One region of the Streptomyces sp. NPDC091280 genome, then DNA from elsewhere that is predicted to be linked to it. Evidence: riboswitches for the same ligand, from Rfam matches in the RefSeq annotation. Region 1 holds a riboswitch; the other holds the start of a gene.
What was found. Region 1 has a riboswitch for S-adenosylmethionine ahead of thrC (threonine synthase). Riboswitches for the same ligand answer to the same signal wherever they lie in the genome.
Positions count from the first base shown of each region.

Region 2: another riboswitch for S-adenosylmethionine. It lies ahead of ACIQPR_RS22420 (ABC transporter substrate-binding protein); the one in region 1 lies ahead of thrC (threonine synthase).

Region 1 is NZ_JBIVUZ010000001.1:1,233,776-1,241,010, reverse strand. It holds gene otsB (trehalose-phosphatase) at 1-194, shown strand, start outside; gene ACIQPR_RS05735 (trehalose-6-phosphate synthase) at 182-1,684, opposite strand; gene ACIQPR_RS05730 (glucosyl-3-phosphoglycerate synthase) at 1,737-2,681, opposite strand; SAM riboswitch class I at 2,825-2,979, shown strand; gene thrC (threonine synthase) at 2,995-4,308, shown strand; gene ACIQPR_RS05720 (MoaD/ThiS family protein) at 4,305-4,580, shown strand; gene ACIQPR_RS05715 (cold-shock protein) at 5,012-5,218, shown strand; gene groL (chaperonin GroEL) at 5,543-7,165, shown strand.
Region 2 is NZ_JBIVUZ010000007.1:267,557-274,791, reverse strand. It holds gene ACIQPR_RS22430 (ABC transporter permease) at 1-369, opposite strand, end outside; gene ACIQPR_RS22425 (ABC transporter permease) at 366-1,325, opposite strand; gene ACIQPR_RS22420 (ABC transporter substrate-binding protein) at 1,329-2,948, opposite strand; SAM riboswitch class IV at 3,338-3,450, opposite strand; gene ACIQPR_RS22415 (AAA family ATPase) at 3,650-4,219, shown strand; gene ACIQPR_RS22410 (TauD/TfdA dioxygenase family protein) at 4,681-5,502, shown strand; gene ACIQPR_RS22405 (MFS transporter) at 5,503-6,999, shown strand; gene ACIQPR_RS22400 (homoserine O-acetyltransferase) at 7,183-7,235, opposite strand, start outside.

The sequences.
Region 1 (7,235 bases):
ACGCGGGCGACGACCTGGGCGACCTGCCCGCCTTCGCCGCGGTGGAGAAGCTCCGCTCCGACGGCGTCCCCGGCCTGCTGGTGTGCAGCGGCAACGACGAGGTCGCGGAACTACGCGAACGCGCGGACCTGGTGGTGGACGGCGCGGCGGGAGTCGTGGCCCTGCTGTCCGCGCTCGCGGCTCAACTCGGCTGATCCCGCAGGGCGTTCAGCTGGTCCAGGAACCACTGGGCCGGCGGCAGCGCCGTGGCCGCCGCGGCCAGCCGCTTCGTCCGCCCGGCGCGTTCCTCGTCCGGCATCGTCAGGGCCTCGTGGAGGGCGTCGGCCGTGGCGACGACGTCGTACGGGTTGACGGGGATCGCGTCCTTGCCGAGTTCCTGGAAGGCGCCCGCCTCGCGGGACAGGACCAGCGCGCAGCCCTCGTCGGAGACGACCGGGACCTCCTTGGCGACCAGGTTCATACCGTCGCGGATGGGATTGACGAGGACGACGTCGGCGAGGCGGTACGCGGCCAGGGAGCGGGCGAAGTCGTCCTTGACGTGCAGGACGACCGGGGTCCAACCAGGCTTCCCGTAAAGGGAGTTGATCTCCTTCGCGAGCCGTCGCACCTCGGCCGTGTAGTCCCGGTACACGGCGAGGTCCTGCCGGGACGGGTAGGCGAAGGCCACGTGCACGACCCGTTCCCGCCACTCGGGGTGGTCGTCGAGCAGTTGCCGGTACGCCAGCAGGCCGCGCACGATGTTCTTCGACAGCTCGGTCCGGTCCACCCGGACGATCGTCCTGCGGCCCTCGCCGATCTCCTCGCGCAGCGCGGCCATCCGCTCCTCGACGTCCGGCTCGTGCGAGCGGACGCGCAGGAAGTCGGCGTCGGCACCGAGGCTGTGGACGCCGATGAACGTCTTCCGGGTGATCCGCTCGCGCCCGGTGTCCGGATCGCGCCGCACATGCTCGACCGCCCGGGGAGAACCCGTCGGCCACAAGGGGAGCCACCGGTAGGGATCGAGCCCCTGCACGCAGTTCTGGAACGCCGTCGCCCACGGCCAGGTCAGGAATCCCACCCGGTCCGCGCCGAGCAGGCCCTCCATGAGCCGTACCTGGATGTCGTCGGGCAGCATCCCGAAGTACTCCACCGGCGCCCACGGCGTGTGCGAGAAGTGGCCGATCCGCAGATCCGGCCGCAGTTCCCGCAGCATCCCCGGCACCAGGCACAGGTGGTAGTCCTGCACCAGCACCGCTGCCCCCTCGGCGGCCTCCTCCGCCAGCGCCGTCGCGAACGCCCGGTTGTACGTCTCGTACGACGCCCACTGGCGCCGGAACTCCGCGTCGAAGACCGGCTCCAGCGGGGTCTGGTAGAGCATGTGGTGGACGAACCACAGCACGGAGTTGGCGATGCCGTTGTACGCGTCGCTGTGCACGTCCGCGGGGATGTCCAGCATCCGTACGCCGTCCTCGCCGACCGCGCGCCGTACCGCCTCGCGGTCGCCGTCGGACAGCGCCGAGCACACCCACAGGGCGTCCGCGTCCGGGCCGATCGCCGACAGCCCGGACACCAGCCCGCCGCCGCCGCGCCTGGCGCGCAGCGCACCGTCGTCGCCGACCTCGTAGGAGACCGGGCCGCGGTTGGACGCGACGAGCACCTGGGCCTTCGCGGCCGACGTAGCTGACGTAGCTGACGTAGAAGCCATACGGCACAACCTAGCCCGGCCCGGAAACGCTCAAACGTGCGGACGGGGCGGGTTACGCCACCTTGCGGGACTGGTACTCGGCGATGTCCGCCATCGGCGGCCGTTCCTCCGTGTCCACGGAGTACGTGCGCGGCTCGAAACCGTCCGGACCCCGCTCGAACTGGGTCAGGGAGGGCCGGACGAGATGCCCGCGGGCCAGCCGGAGCTGGGCCGTGCGGTAGATCTGCGCGGCCATCCGCCCCAGCGCCTGCCCGTCCTGGTGCCGGTGCTTGCGCACACCGACGTCGACCTGCGCGAGCGCGTCCAGGCCCACCAGGTGCAGCGCGTCGACGAGCATGCCCAGTTCTACGCCGTAGCCGACGGGGAACGGCAGCTGCTCCAGCAGCGAGCGGCGGGCCGCGTACTCACCGCCCAACGGCTGGACGAATCCGGCCAGTTGGGGCCAGTGCATGTTCAGCAGCGGGCGGGCCATCAGCTCGGTGACCCGGCCGCCCTGTCCGGCCGCGCCGGCGAGCGGGCGGTCGTACATCGCCTTGACGAGGTCGACGCCCGGGTCGGTGAGCAGCGGGCCCACGATGCCGGTGACGAAGTCGGAGGAGAACTCCTTCAGGTCCGCGTCGACGAAGCAGACGATGTCCCCGCTCGTCACCAGCAGGGAGCGCCACAGCACCTCGCCCTTGCCGGGCACGGCGGGGATGCGGGGCAGGATGTCGTCGCGGTGCACCACCCGGGCGCCCGCCGCGGCGGCCACCTCGGAGGTGCGGTCGGTGGACCCGGAGTCGACGACGACGATCTCGTCGACGAGGGGGACCTGCTGCATGAGGTCGTGCCGGATGACGGCGACGATCTCGCCGACCGTCGCCTCCTCGTTCAGCGCGGGCAGCACGACGGAGACCGACTGGCCCGTGCGGTGCTTCGCGGCCAGGATCTTGTGGAGCGGCCGGTCGGTCAGGGACCAGGAGCGGGTGCTCAGCCAGTGCTCGACTTCCTTCAGCACGTTGCGCGGCTCCTCTGCGTTCCATCTCGCGGTTCGGACGGCTCACTCAACTGTCCTGGCCTTCGGTTACAGTCTTGAACAACGCTGATGACCATTACATGTCCGAGGCCGTCGGCGAGACAATTGCATACACAACTGAACACCGCTCATCCAGAGGGGCAGAGGGATACGGCCCGTTGAAGCCCCGGCAACCCTCCAGCCGGTCTTGTCGCATGTACACGTACATGTGCCGAGGCTCCCGGCTCGGGAAGGTGCCAAATCCGTCTCACGGCGAAACGCGTCGTGAGGAAGATGAGGAAAGGGCCTCGCCTCCATGGCTGCGCAGACTGTCGCAAGCACCACGAACACCGCGAACACTGACACCGGCTCCGCGAACGCCGTCGATCTCGGCCCCGCCACCGCGCTCTCCTGCCGCGAATGCGGCCACCGCGTCCCGCTCGGCCCGGTCTTCGCCTGCGAGGAGTGTTTCGGCCCGCTGGAGATCGCCTACGACTTCTCGGGCTACGACACCGAAGAGCTCCGCAAGCGGATCGAAGCGGGCCCCGCGAACATCTGGCGCTACGCGTCCCTCCTGCCCGTCCCCGCCGACGTGGCGACCAAGCCGAACATCAACCCCGGCTGGACCAAGCTCGTCCAGGCCGACAACCTCGCCCGCGCACTGGGCGTCGACGCCGGCAAGCTGTTCGTCAAGGACGACTCCGGCAACCCGACCCACTCCTTCAAGGACCGTGTCGTCGCGCAGGCCATCGAGGCGGCCCGCGCCTTCGACTTCACCACCCTCTCCTGCTCCTCCACCGGCAACCTCGCGGGCGCCGTCGGCGCCGCCGCCGCCCGGGCCGGCTTCCGCTCCTGCGTGTTCATCCCGCACGACCTGGAGCAGGGCAAGGTCGTCATGGCCGCGGTCTACGGCGGCGAGCTGGTCGGCATCGAGGGCAACTACGACGACGTGAACCGCTTCTGCTCCGAGCTGATCGGCGACCCGGCCGGCGAGGGCTGGGGCTTCGTCAACGTCAACCTGCGGCCGTACTACGCGGAGGGCTCCAAGACCCTGGCGTACGAGATCTGCGAGCAGCTCGGCTGGCGGCTCCCGGACCAGCTGGTCGTGCCGATCGCCTCCGGCTCGCAGCTCACGAAGATCGACAAGGGCCTCCAGGAACTGATCAAGCTGGGGCTCGTCGAGGACAAGCCGTACAAGATCTTCGGCGCCCAGGCGGAGGGCTGCTCGCCGGTGTCCGTGGCCTACAAGGCCGGGCACGACGTGGTCCGCCCGCAGAAGCCGAACACCATCGCCAAGTCCCTCGCCATCGGCAACCCGGCGGACGGGCCCTACGTCCTCGACATCGCCCGGCGCACGGGCGGTGCGGTGGAGGACGTGGACGACGAGCAGATCGTCGAGGCGATCAGGCTGCTGGCCCGCACCGAGGGCATCTTCGCCGAGACGGCGGGCGGGGTGACCGTGGGCGTGACGAAGAAGCTGATCGACAACGGCCTGCTGGACCCGACGCTCACCACGGTCGTGCTGAACACCGGCGACGGCCTCAAGACCCTGGACGCGGTCGCCGACACCGGCCTCACCGCGACCATCCGCCCGAACCTGGACTCCTTCCGAGAGGCTGGCCTCGCATGAGCGTGACCGTCCGCATCCCCACCATCCTGCGCACCTACACCGGCGGCAGGGCCGAGGTCGCCGCCGAGGGCGCCACCCTCGCCGAGGTCATCGGCGACCTGGAGAAGAACCACACCGGCATCGCCGCCCGCGTCCTGGACGACCAGGGCAAGCTGCGCCGGTTCGTCAACGTCTACGTCAACGACGACGATGTGCGGTTCGAGCAGGGGCTGGAGACGGCGACTCCGGACGGGGCCGGCGTCTCGATCATTCCGGCCGTTGCCGGGGGTTGATCGTTACCCTCGGTAACGTAGATTACCGAGTGTTCATCGAATTGCCTCTTCCGCGAGAGAAGCGGAGGGGGCAATTCTCTATGGTTGAGCACGGTACAGTTGGGGAACGCGCTCCATCCCGCATGCCGAACGCATATGAGTACCGGCTCCTTGTGCGACGAGAAGTAGCCAAAGTGTGTGGCTCTTTTGCGCCTTATGTGCCCTTTATCGGGCCCGACTTGCCCTGAAGTCGGACGAATTCTCCGTAAATTCCCGACCGGTCCTGCCCGGAATTCTCGTCGGATTGACCTGTTGCAGACGGCAGTTGGACGGATACATTCGGCCGCGGTCGACGCGTTCCGGCGCACGCCCCCAATCCTGTGGGGGGTGAGGTCTGACCCGGATCCGCGAAGTGCGGATCCGTGCAAGGGCCAGTAATAGGGGAGTTAGGCATGGCTCAGGGCACCGTCAAATGGTTCAACGCGGAGAAGGGGTACGGCTTCATCGCGGTCGACGGTGGTGCGGATGTTTTCGTCCACTACAGCGCGATTCAGATGGACGGCTACCGCACCCTGGAAGAGGGTCAGCGGGTCGATTTCGAGATCTCGCAGGGTCAGAAGGGGCCGCAGGCGGACATGGTCCGGCTCGCGACCGGCTGAAGCACGCGCCGACGAACAGCAGCGACGTTCTTCGTTCCTCACCGAAGGGCTCGTACTCCTGGGGGGTCACCTCCTGGGGTACGGGCCCTTCGGCGTGCGAGCCTCCTGGTCGGGGGTGCCAGTACTCGGGAGCCGCTTGCACTCGACCATGCCGAGTGCTAATCATTGGCGTTAGCACTCTGAAGGTGAGAGTGATAACGAAGGATCGGGTCGGTGAGGCCCGCAGGCCAGGTGGCGCAAGGAGCCACGGGGCAGGCGAGCCGTCCGTCGCGGGCGCCAGCGCGGTCCGGAGCAATCCACCCCAGTCCGGGAGGACCACTTCACATGGCCAAGATCATCGCGTTCGACGAGGAGGCGCGGCGAGGCCTTGAGCGCGGCATGAACCAGCTCGCCGACGCCGTCAAGGTCACCCTCGGCCCCAAGGGCCGCAACGTCGTCCTTGAGAAGAAGTGGGGCGCCCCCACGATCACCAACGATGGTGTCTCCATCGCCAAGGAGATCGAGCTGGAGGACCCGTACGAGAAGATCGGCGCCGAGCTGGTCAAGGAAGTCGCCAAGAAGACGGACGACGTCGCCGGTGACGGTACGACCACCGCGACCGTCCTCGCCCAGGCCCTCGTCAAGGAAGGCCTGCGCAACGTAGCCGCCGGCGCCAACCCGATGGCCCTCAAGCGCGGTATCGAGAAGGCCGTCGAGGCCGTCTCCGGTGCCCTCCTTGAGCAGGCCAAGGACGTGGAGACCAAGGAGCAGATCGCTTCGACGGCCTCCATCTCCGCCGCCGACACCCAGATCGGCGAGCTCATCGCCGAGGCGATGGACAAGGTCGGCAAGGAAGGCGTCATCACCGTCGAGGAGTCGCAGACCTTCGGTCTTGAGCTGGAGCTCACCGAGGGCATGCGCTTCGACAAGGGCTACATCTCGGCGTACTTCGCGACCGACATGGAGCGTATGGAGGCCGTCCTCGACGACCCGTACATCCTGATCGCGAACTCCAAGATCGCCAACGTCAAGGACCTGCTCCCGCTCCTGGAGAAGGTCATGCAGTCGGGCAAGCCGCTGCTGATCATCGCCGAGGACGTCGAGGGCGAGGCCCTGTCCACGCTGGTCGTCAACAAGATCCGCGGCACCTTCAAGTCCGTCGCCGTCAAGGCTCCGGGCTTCGGCGACCGCCGCAAGGCCATGCTCGGCGACATCGCCATCCTCACGGGCGGCGAGGTGATCTCCGAGGAGGTCGGCCTCAAGCTGGAGAACGCGACCGTGGACCTCCTCGGCCGCGCCCGCAAGGTCGTCATCACCAAGGACGAGACCACCATCGTCGACGGCTCCGGCTCCGCCGACCAGGTCGCCGGCCGGGTCAACCAGATCCGCGCCGAGATCGAGAACAGCGACTCGGACTACGACCGCGAGAAGCTCCAGGAGCGCCTGGCCAAGCTCGCCGGTGGCGTCGCCGTCATCAAGGCGGGCGCGGCCACCGAGGTCGAGCTCAAGGAGCGCAAGCACCGCATCGAGGACGCCGTCCGCAACGCGAAGGCGGCCGTCGAGGAGGGCATCGTCGCCGGTGGCGGCGTCGCGCTCATCCAGGCGGGCCACGTCTTCGAGAAGCTGGAGCTCGACGGCGACGAGGCCACCGGTGCCGCGATCGTGAAGCTGGCCCTTGAGGCCCCGCTGAAGCAGATCGCCGTCAACGCCGGCCTCGAAGGCGGCGTCGTGGTGGAGAAGGTCCGCAACCTCACCCCGGGTCACGGCCTCAACGCCGCGTCCGGCGAGTACGTCGACCTGGTCAAGGAAGGCATCATCGACCCGGCGAAGGTCACGCGTTCCGCTCTGCAGAACGCCGCCTCCATCGCCGCGCTCTTCCTCACCACCGAGGCCGTCATCGCCGACAAGCCGGAGAAGGCCGCGGCCCCGGCCGGCGGCGGCATGCCGGGCGGTGACATGGACTTCTGATCGACCCCTTCCGGTCGGTCAACGGTCTTACCGAGGGCGGTACTTCCTGCTTCTGGCGGGGGGTACCGCC
Region 2 (7,235 bases), on a different contig from region 1:
GACCGCGACCGCGATGAGGGTTGCCTTGAGGGAGAGTTGGGCGCCGTGGACGACCCGGGAGAACACATCGCGGCCGAGTTCGTCGGTGCCGAACCAGTGCGCGCCGCTCGGGCCCCGGAAGTTCTGCGAGGGTATCCCCGCCAGCGGGTCCCGGGAGGTGAACAGGCCGGGCCGGAACGAGGCCAGCACGACCAGGACCAGGACGAGGACGGAGAGCAGCAGACCGGGACGGCGCACCAGGAACCGCAGGACCCGGCGCACCTCGACGCGGCGTCCCGGCCCGGACCCTGGCCCGACCGGCCGCGCGGGGCCGAGCGCGGCATCGGCGGGGGTGCCGGCGGCGGTGTCGTCGACAAGACCCTGACTCATACGGTGACCGCCTTCCGGCCCGAGGTCATCACGATCCGCGGATCGAGCAGTGGGTAGACGAGGTCGACGAGCAGGTTCGTCAGGACGAAGATCAGCGCGCCGAACACCACCACGCCCTGCACCAGCGGGATGTCCTGGGCCGTGACCGCGGCGGCCGTCACCCGGCCGAGGCCGTCGCGCGAGAACACCGTCTCGACGACCACCGAACCGGCGATCAACTGCCCGACCAGCAGGCCGACCACGGTGAGCGCGGGCAGGGACGCGTTGCGCAGGGCGTGCCGCAGATGGACGCGCCACCGCCCGGCGCCCTTGGCCCGGGCGGTCTCCACATAGGCCTGGTCCAGCGCGGTGAGCAGGCTCTTGGCCAGGACCTGTGCCACCTGCGCGCCGGTCGGGATCGCCAGCGTCAGGGCCGGCAGGATCAGCCCCCGCAGCCCGTCGTTGCCGAACGCGGGGAACCAGTGCAGGCGGAAGGAGAACGACTCGACGAGCAGCAGCCCCACCCAGAACGTCGGGACCGACACCCCCAACGGCGGCAGGGACAGCAGCAGTTGGCGCAGCCACCGACGCGAGGTGTAGGTCGCGACCACCGCCAGGCCGCCGCCGAGCAGCACGGCGAGGAGCAGCGCGGCGCCGGTCAGCTGGAGGGTCTGCGGCAGGGCGTCGGCCAGTGTCGAGGACACCGGCCGGCCCGTGGAGACGGAGTTCCCGAAGTCCCCGCGCACCGCCCGGCCGAGGTAGTCGGCGTACTGCGCCAGGACCGGCTTGTCGAAGCCGTACTCGTGGCGCAGCGCCGCCAGTTGGGCCGGGTCGACCGTCCCGGAGTCCATTCCGGCACTCGCCATCGCCGTGACCGGATCGCCCGGCAGGAAGTCGAGGACCAGGAAGGACACCGTGTAGGCGGCCCACAGCACGCCGACCGCCTGGGCGAGCCGTTTGATCGCGTAGCGGCGCACGGGTCAGCCGATCCAGGTGTCGTGCAGCTGGATCCGGCTGGAGGCGTCGAAGTTCAGGGCGTGCACCTTCTTCGCCACGCCGATCTGGGTCTGGAGCTCGACCACCGGCGCGTAGTAGGCGTTCTTGACGAGCAACTCCTGCGCCTGCTGCACGAGTTGGGCGCGCTTCGCGGTGTCCGTGGTGGCCGCCTGTCCGGTCAGCGCCGTGTCGAGCGGGCTCGCGGGCAGGCGGTAGAAGTTCGCCAGCTTGGTGGAGAAGGAGCTGCGCAGGATGTCGGGGTCGGCGCGGGTGATGTTGCTCCACGCCACGTCGAAGTCGCCGGACTGGAGGGTCGGGGCGAGCTGGGTGACCTGGAGCTGCTTGAGCGTCAGACCGATGCCGACGGCCTTCAGTTGCTGCTGGATCAGCTCCAACGCGGGCTGGTTCGTGGCCGAGTTGGGGATCCAGTCGACGGTGAGGCTCAGCTTCTTGCCGTCCTTCGTCCGGACGCCGTCGCTGCCGGTCTTCCAACCGGCCGCGTCCAGCAGGGACTTCGCCTTGGCCGCGTCGGTCGTCAGGTCCGAGGACAGGTCCGTGTAGTCGGGTGTGGTGTGCGCCAGGACGCTGGTCGCGGGCTGGGTCCCGGTCGGGAACACCGCGTCGGCGATCTGCTTGCGGTCGATGGCGAACCCGATGGCCTGGCGCACCCGCGCGTCCTTCAGGACCGGCCGCGAGTTGTTGAGCGCCAGCCCGAACACCACGCCCGGATTGGCCCGCCGCTGGAGGGTGACCTGACCGCCCTTGAGCGCCGCCTCGTTGGCCTTGCCGACGCTGCTGATCGCGTCGACCTGCCCCGACTGGAGACTGCCGGCCCGTACTCCCGCCTCGGGCACGACCTTGAAGACCACCTTGTCGAGGTAGGCCTCCCCGCTCTTGCGCCACAGCGAGGAACCCCACGCGTATCCGGTGCGCTTGGCGAGCGTGATCGACTGGTTCTGCACATACTGCTTCAGCACGAAGGGCCCGGAGCCGACCACGCCCTTGCTGCACTTCTCCTGCGGGCTCCGCTGCACGCTCGCCGACGACTCGATGCCCAGCGAGTGTGTCGAAGTGGCTTGCAGGAACTGGGCGTTGGGCTGCTGGAAGGTCACCTTCACGGTGAGCGGGTCGACCACGGTGGTGCTCTTGAGGCCGCTCAGATAGCCCTCGGCGAGGGTGCCCAGCGCGCCGAGCTTCGGCACCGCGTCGAAGTTGTCCTTGACCACCTGCGCGGTCAGCTTGGACCCGTCGCTGAAGGTGACACCCGATCTGAGATGGAACGTGAACGTCGTCGCGTCGGAGCTGATGTCCCAGCTCTTCGCCAGCCACGGCACGATCTTGCCGGTCTGGGGGTTTTGGTCGGTCAGCGAGTCGACGATCTGCCGCACCGAGTAGATGGTGTCGTTGCTGGCCACCTGCTGCGGGTCCACGCAACCGGCGTCGGAGCCCACCGCGAAGGTCAGCGTCCCACCGGACGTGGCCCGGCCGCCGGTGTCGCCGGCGCCACCGCCCCCCGATCCGCAGGCGGTCAGCAGGAAACTGGTGGTCACGAGAGCGGCCGTAGCCGCCCGTCGGGTGGTTCGGGAGACCGGATGTGCTGTCACGGGAGAGGTGCTCCTACTCGTGTCACCCCGTGCACACGGACCTGTGCGGAACGTGGCGGGGCGCGCGGACGGTATCGACCCCGGCGGGGTGGATCCGGTGGGGCGGGGAGGACGTGCCGGCCGGCACGGGACGCGCCCGCGCGCATGTCGACTCGTCGAAGAAGGGAAGGTGAAGGGGGAAACGGGGCTGTGCCGGAGAAACAGCGGTGACGGATGTCAGGCTCTGCGGCCGGACCTGGTCAGCTGTGACAGAGACAGCCGGCGCAGCGCTTCAGGTCGATGTGGCGCCGACGGGAGAGCCGGGAGAAAACCACGGCGTCGGGACAGGAGGCACTCAGGTCGTAGCTGTCGGGCACGCCGTCCTCCATGTCCGGGACCCCGGTCACGGGGTCGCGCGCTTGCAGAGTCGTCAGTGTCTCTGCCGGGCTTTCACCTGGAGCACCCCACCGCGTCGGAGGGTTGCCGGTCAGCCAGCCAGGGCTTGTTGCTGACACTCGATGCCACTGGAGATCGTAGGGAGTCGTCTCGCTGTGCGTCAATGCCGGGGCAGAGGTCCGGCGTCGGGGAAACTTCTGAACCTGCCGTCGCGCGGTCGCGGACGAGGCTCTCCCCGCCCTGCCCCCACGGCACTGAGTCGATCGCTCCCTCTTCCCGAACTGCCGTCTGCCGCCTGCCGGTTCACGGCCACCAGAGGACCCACCATGAAGCGCTACATCCTCACCGGCGCGCCCGGTGCCGGAAAGACCACGATCCTGCGCCGGCTGCGCGCGGACGGATTCGACGTCGTCGAGGAGGCCGCCACCGCGGTCATCGCCCACGAGCAGGCCGGGGGAGACGCCGAGCCCTGGACCCGGCAGGGCTTCGTCCGGAAGGTGGTCGATCTGCAGCGTCTGCGACAGGTGACGTCCGTGACGGAGGGCGTGACCCGGCAGGTCTACGACAGGTCTCCGGTGTGCACACACGCCCTCAGTACCTACCTCGGCCGCCCCGCGCCGGCCGCGCTGCTCGCCGAGATCGACCGGGTCACCCGTGACCGGATCTATGAACCGCAGGTCTTCTTCGTCCGCAACCTCGGATTCTGCGAGCCCACGGCCGCCCGCCGGATCAGCTTCGAGGAGTCCCTCGTGTTCGAGCGCGTCCACGAAGAGAGCTATCGGCGGTTCGGCTACGACCTCGTGGAGGTACCGGCCGGTGACCTGGCCGACCGGGTGGCGCTGATCGCGGACACCATCGCCCGACTCACCGACGACGTGTCCGACCGCGGGGCCTGAGCGGTGGTTCCGGGAGGGTGCGGTCACCGCAGCGGTCGACGCCCCCGGTCGTCCCACCGCTCGGACGCGTGGTGGACGCACCTTTCCGGGTGTGCTTTGATCCGGCCATGGACACAACTGGCCAGGCACACACGGTGCTGCTCGACCCGTTCTGGGTGAGCCGCCGCGCCGACCAGTTCGACGAGGTCTGTTGCTGATCGCCGTTCCACGGCCCCTTCCCCGCACCCCTTCGCTCCCTCGCAACCGGTAACCCCCGTACGGCCGTTGAGTCGCTGTGCGAGGAGACGCCGAGCGCCGTCCGCTCCCTCTTCGCGCTGCCCGACGACCCACGGGTGGTGACCGGGCACGTCGACTCGCGCCGCTTTCGCGGCTCCACGCGCACCGGTGCCGAGGACCGGCGGACGGCCCCGACCAGCCGCACGCCCACCAGCCGCACAGCAGTCGCCGCAGAGGAGAACGCCATGACCACCGCCGCCCGTCTCGACATCCTCAGGGCAGGGCCCCGCTTCGGCGCCGAAGTCGCCGGCGTCGACCTGACCGCGCCCGTCGACGAGAGCACCGCCGAGGAACTGCGCCGGGCCTTCCGCGACCACAAGGTCCTCGTCTTCCGCGGTCAGCATCTGACGCCCGATCAGCAGGTCGCCGCCGTAGGCCTGTTCGCCCGGCCCTTCGACCACCCCACCGCGCTGAAGCACCCGGACAACCCGCTTGTGTATCCGTACGACGTCAAGCACACGGGCAAGGCCAGCACCTGGCACATCGGCGGGCTCTGGCGCGAGCCCGTCTTCGCGATCGAGTCCCTCACCTACGAGGTCGTGCCCGAACTCGGCGGCCACACCCTGTGGGCGGACCTCCAGGCCGCCTACGACGACCTGTCGGAGCCGTTCAAGGTGCTGCTGGAATCGGTCGGCGCCCTCTACGCGGGCAACGCCGAGAACTACGCGCAGGGCAGCAGGAAGAACGCACCCGGCGAGCCCGTCGAGCACCCCGTCGTCCTCACCCACCCCACCACCGGCCGCAAGGGCCTCTTCATCAGCAGCTCGGCGAAGCAGCTCACCGGTGTCACCCCGGCGGAGAGCAAGGTCCTCCTCGACCATCTGCTGCGGCACGCCTCCTCGCCGGACTACACGATCCGCTTCGGCTGGCGGCCCGGCGACTTCGTCCTCTGGGACAACCGGGCGACCTGGCACTACGCCGTCGACGACTACGGCGACGGAGAGCGCGTCTACCGCAAGGTCCTCGGAGTGGAGCCGGACGCGGGCACCACGGCGCGGCACGCCTGAATGCTCCCCGGAGAAGACCGCGCCGCCCGCCGCGTCCTGCTGGTGTGTCTGGCCGCGGGGGCAACCACCCTGCTGGACCAGGCAGTTCTGAACATCGCGGTCCCCAGCCTGCGGCACTCGCTGGGGGCCGGCGCGGCGGACGTCCAGTGGATCGTGGCCGGTTACTCGCTGGCGTTCGGACTGGCCCTCGTACCCGGGGGCAGTCTCGGCGACCTGCACGGCCGCAAGCGGCTCTTCCTCGCCGGAATGGCCGTCTTCCTCCTGGCCGGGGTGGTGGCCGCGACCGGCGGCGGGCCGGGGACCGTGATCGGCGCCCGGCTGGTGCAGGGAGCCGCCGCCGGACTCGTCAACTCCCAGGTCATCGGGACCATTCAGGACGTGTTCCACGGGCTCGACCGGGGCCGCGCGCTGGGAATGTACGCGGTGACGGCGGGCGTGGCCGCCGCACTCGGCCCACCGCTCGGCGGCGCCCTCGTCGCCGGATACGGGGCCGGGACCGGCTGGCGCTACTGCCTCCTGCTGAGCGCACCGTGCGCACTGGTCACCCTGACCCTCGCCACCCGCTGGCTGCCGCCGCCCCGGCGCACCGCCCGTGACTCCCGGCTGGACGTGACCGGCCTGGGCCTGGCCTGCGCGTGCACGCTGACGGTGATGGTGCCGTTCATCCGGACACCGGGCAGTGGGGGAGCGGCACTTCTGTGGGCGGCCGGAGCGTGCGCCCTGGCCGGGGCGTTCGTCGCGCAGCAGCGGCTGCGGGTACGGCGGGGCCGGGTGCCGCTGGTCCATCCGGCGCTCGCGTCGTCCCGGCCGTACCTGCTGGGCACCGCCGTCGCCATGGCCCAGTTCGGTTCCTCCATCGCCGCGTCGCTCGTGCTCACCGTCTTCCTCCAGGACGGGCTCGGACTGTCGGCCCTGATGACGGCGGCGGTCTCGCTCCCCTCGGCGCTCGCGATGGGCGTCTCCTCGGCGCTCGCCTGGCGGCTGGTGCGGCGGATAGGGGTGCGCACGGTGAGCGTGGGGCTGGTGTCGGGGATCTGTGCCGCCCTGGCCGGGGCGGTGGCCGTGCTCTTCGTGCCGGCCGCCGCACTGCCGATCGTGCTCGCCGCGACCCAGGCGCTGTCCGGCGCGGCGGGCGGCCTCGCCGTCTCGCCCAACCAGACACAGGTCCTGCAACACGCCCCGGCCGAGGCCGCGGGCGTGGGCGGCGGCGTCCTCCAGATGGCACAGCGCATCGCTGCGGCCGTCTGCCTCAGCGCCGTATCGGCGGTCTATCTGCACACCGCGTCCGGCGCGACGGCAGTGGGCGGCGGCCCGCGAACCGCGTACGCGCTGGCCTCCTGCGTCTGTGCCGGTCTGCTCGCCGCCGCGCTCGTGCCGGCGCGGCTGCGCCGGGCCGCCGTCCCGCCCCGTCCGCCCAGGCCCGGGGACCCGACCACGAACGGTCCCGGTCCCCGGCACGACCGGCGGCGCGAGGACCGCAGTCCGCAGGAGCGGTAGCCGTCCTGGCGCGGTGTGCCGACGACTGTCGTGGTCCCCGCAGGGACGAGCGGGTCGGTCCGGTGGCCGTGCGGGCGGAGGGCTGCACCGAGGACGACGGCCCGGCCGGGAGGGCCGTTGCGGCGGCACTCGGTACGGCGGGCGCCGTCCGGCTCACGGTCGTCCCCCGCCGCCGAGAGGCCGCTACTCCCGCCCCTGGCCGACGAGTTCACGGACGAGCGCCGCGACCTGTTCCG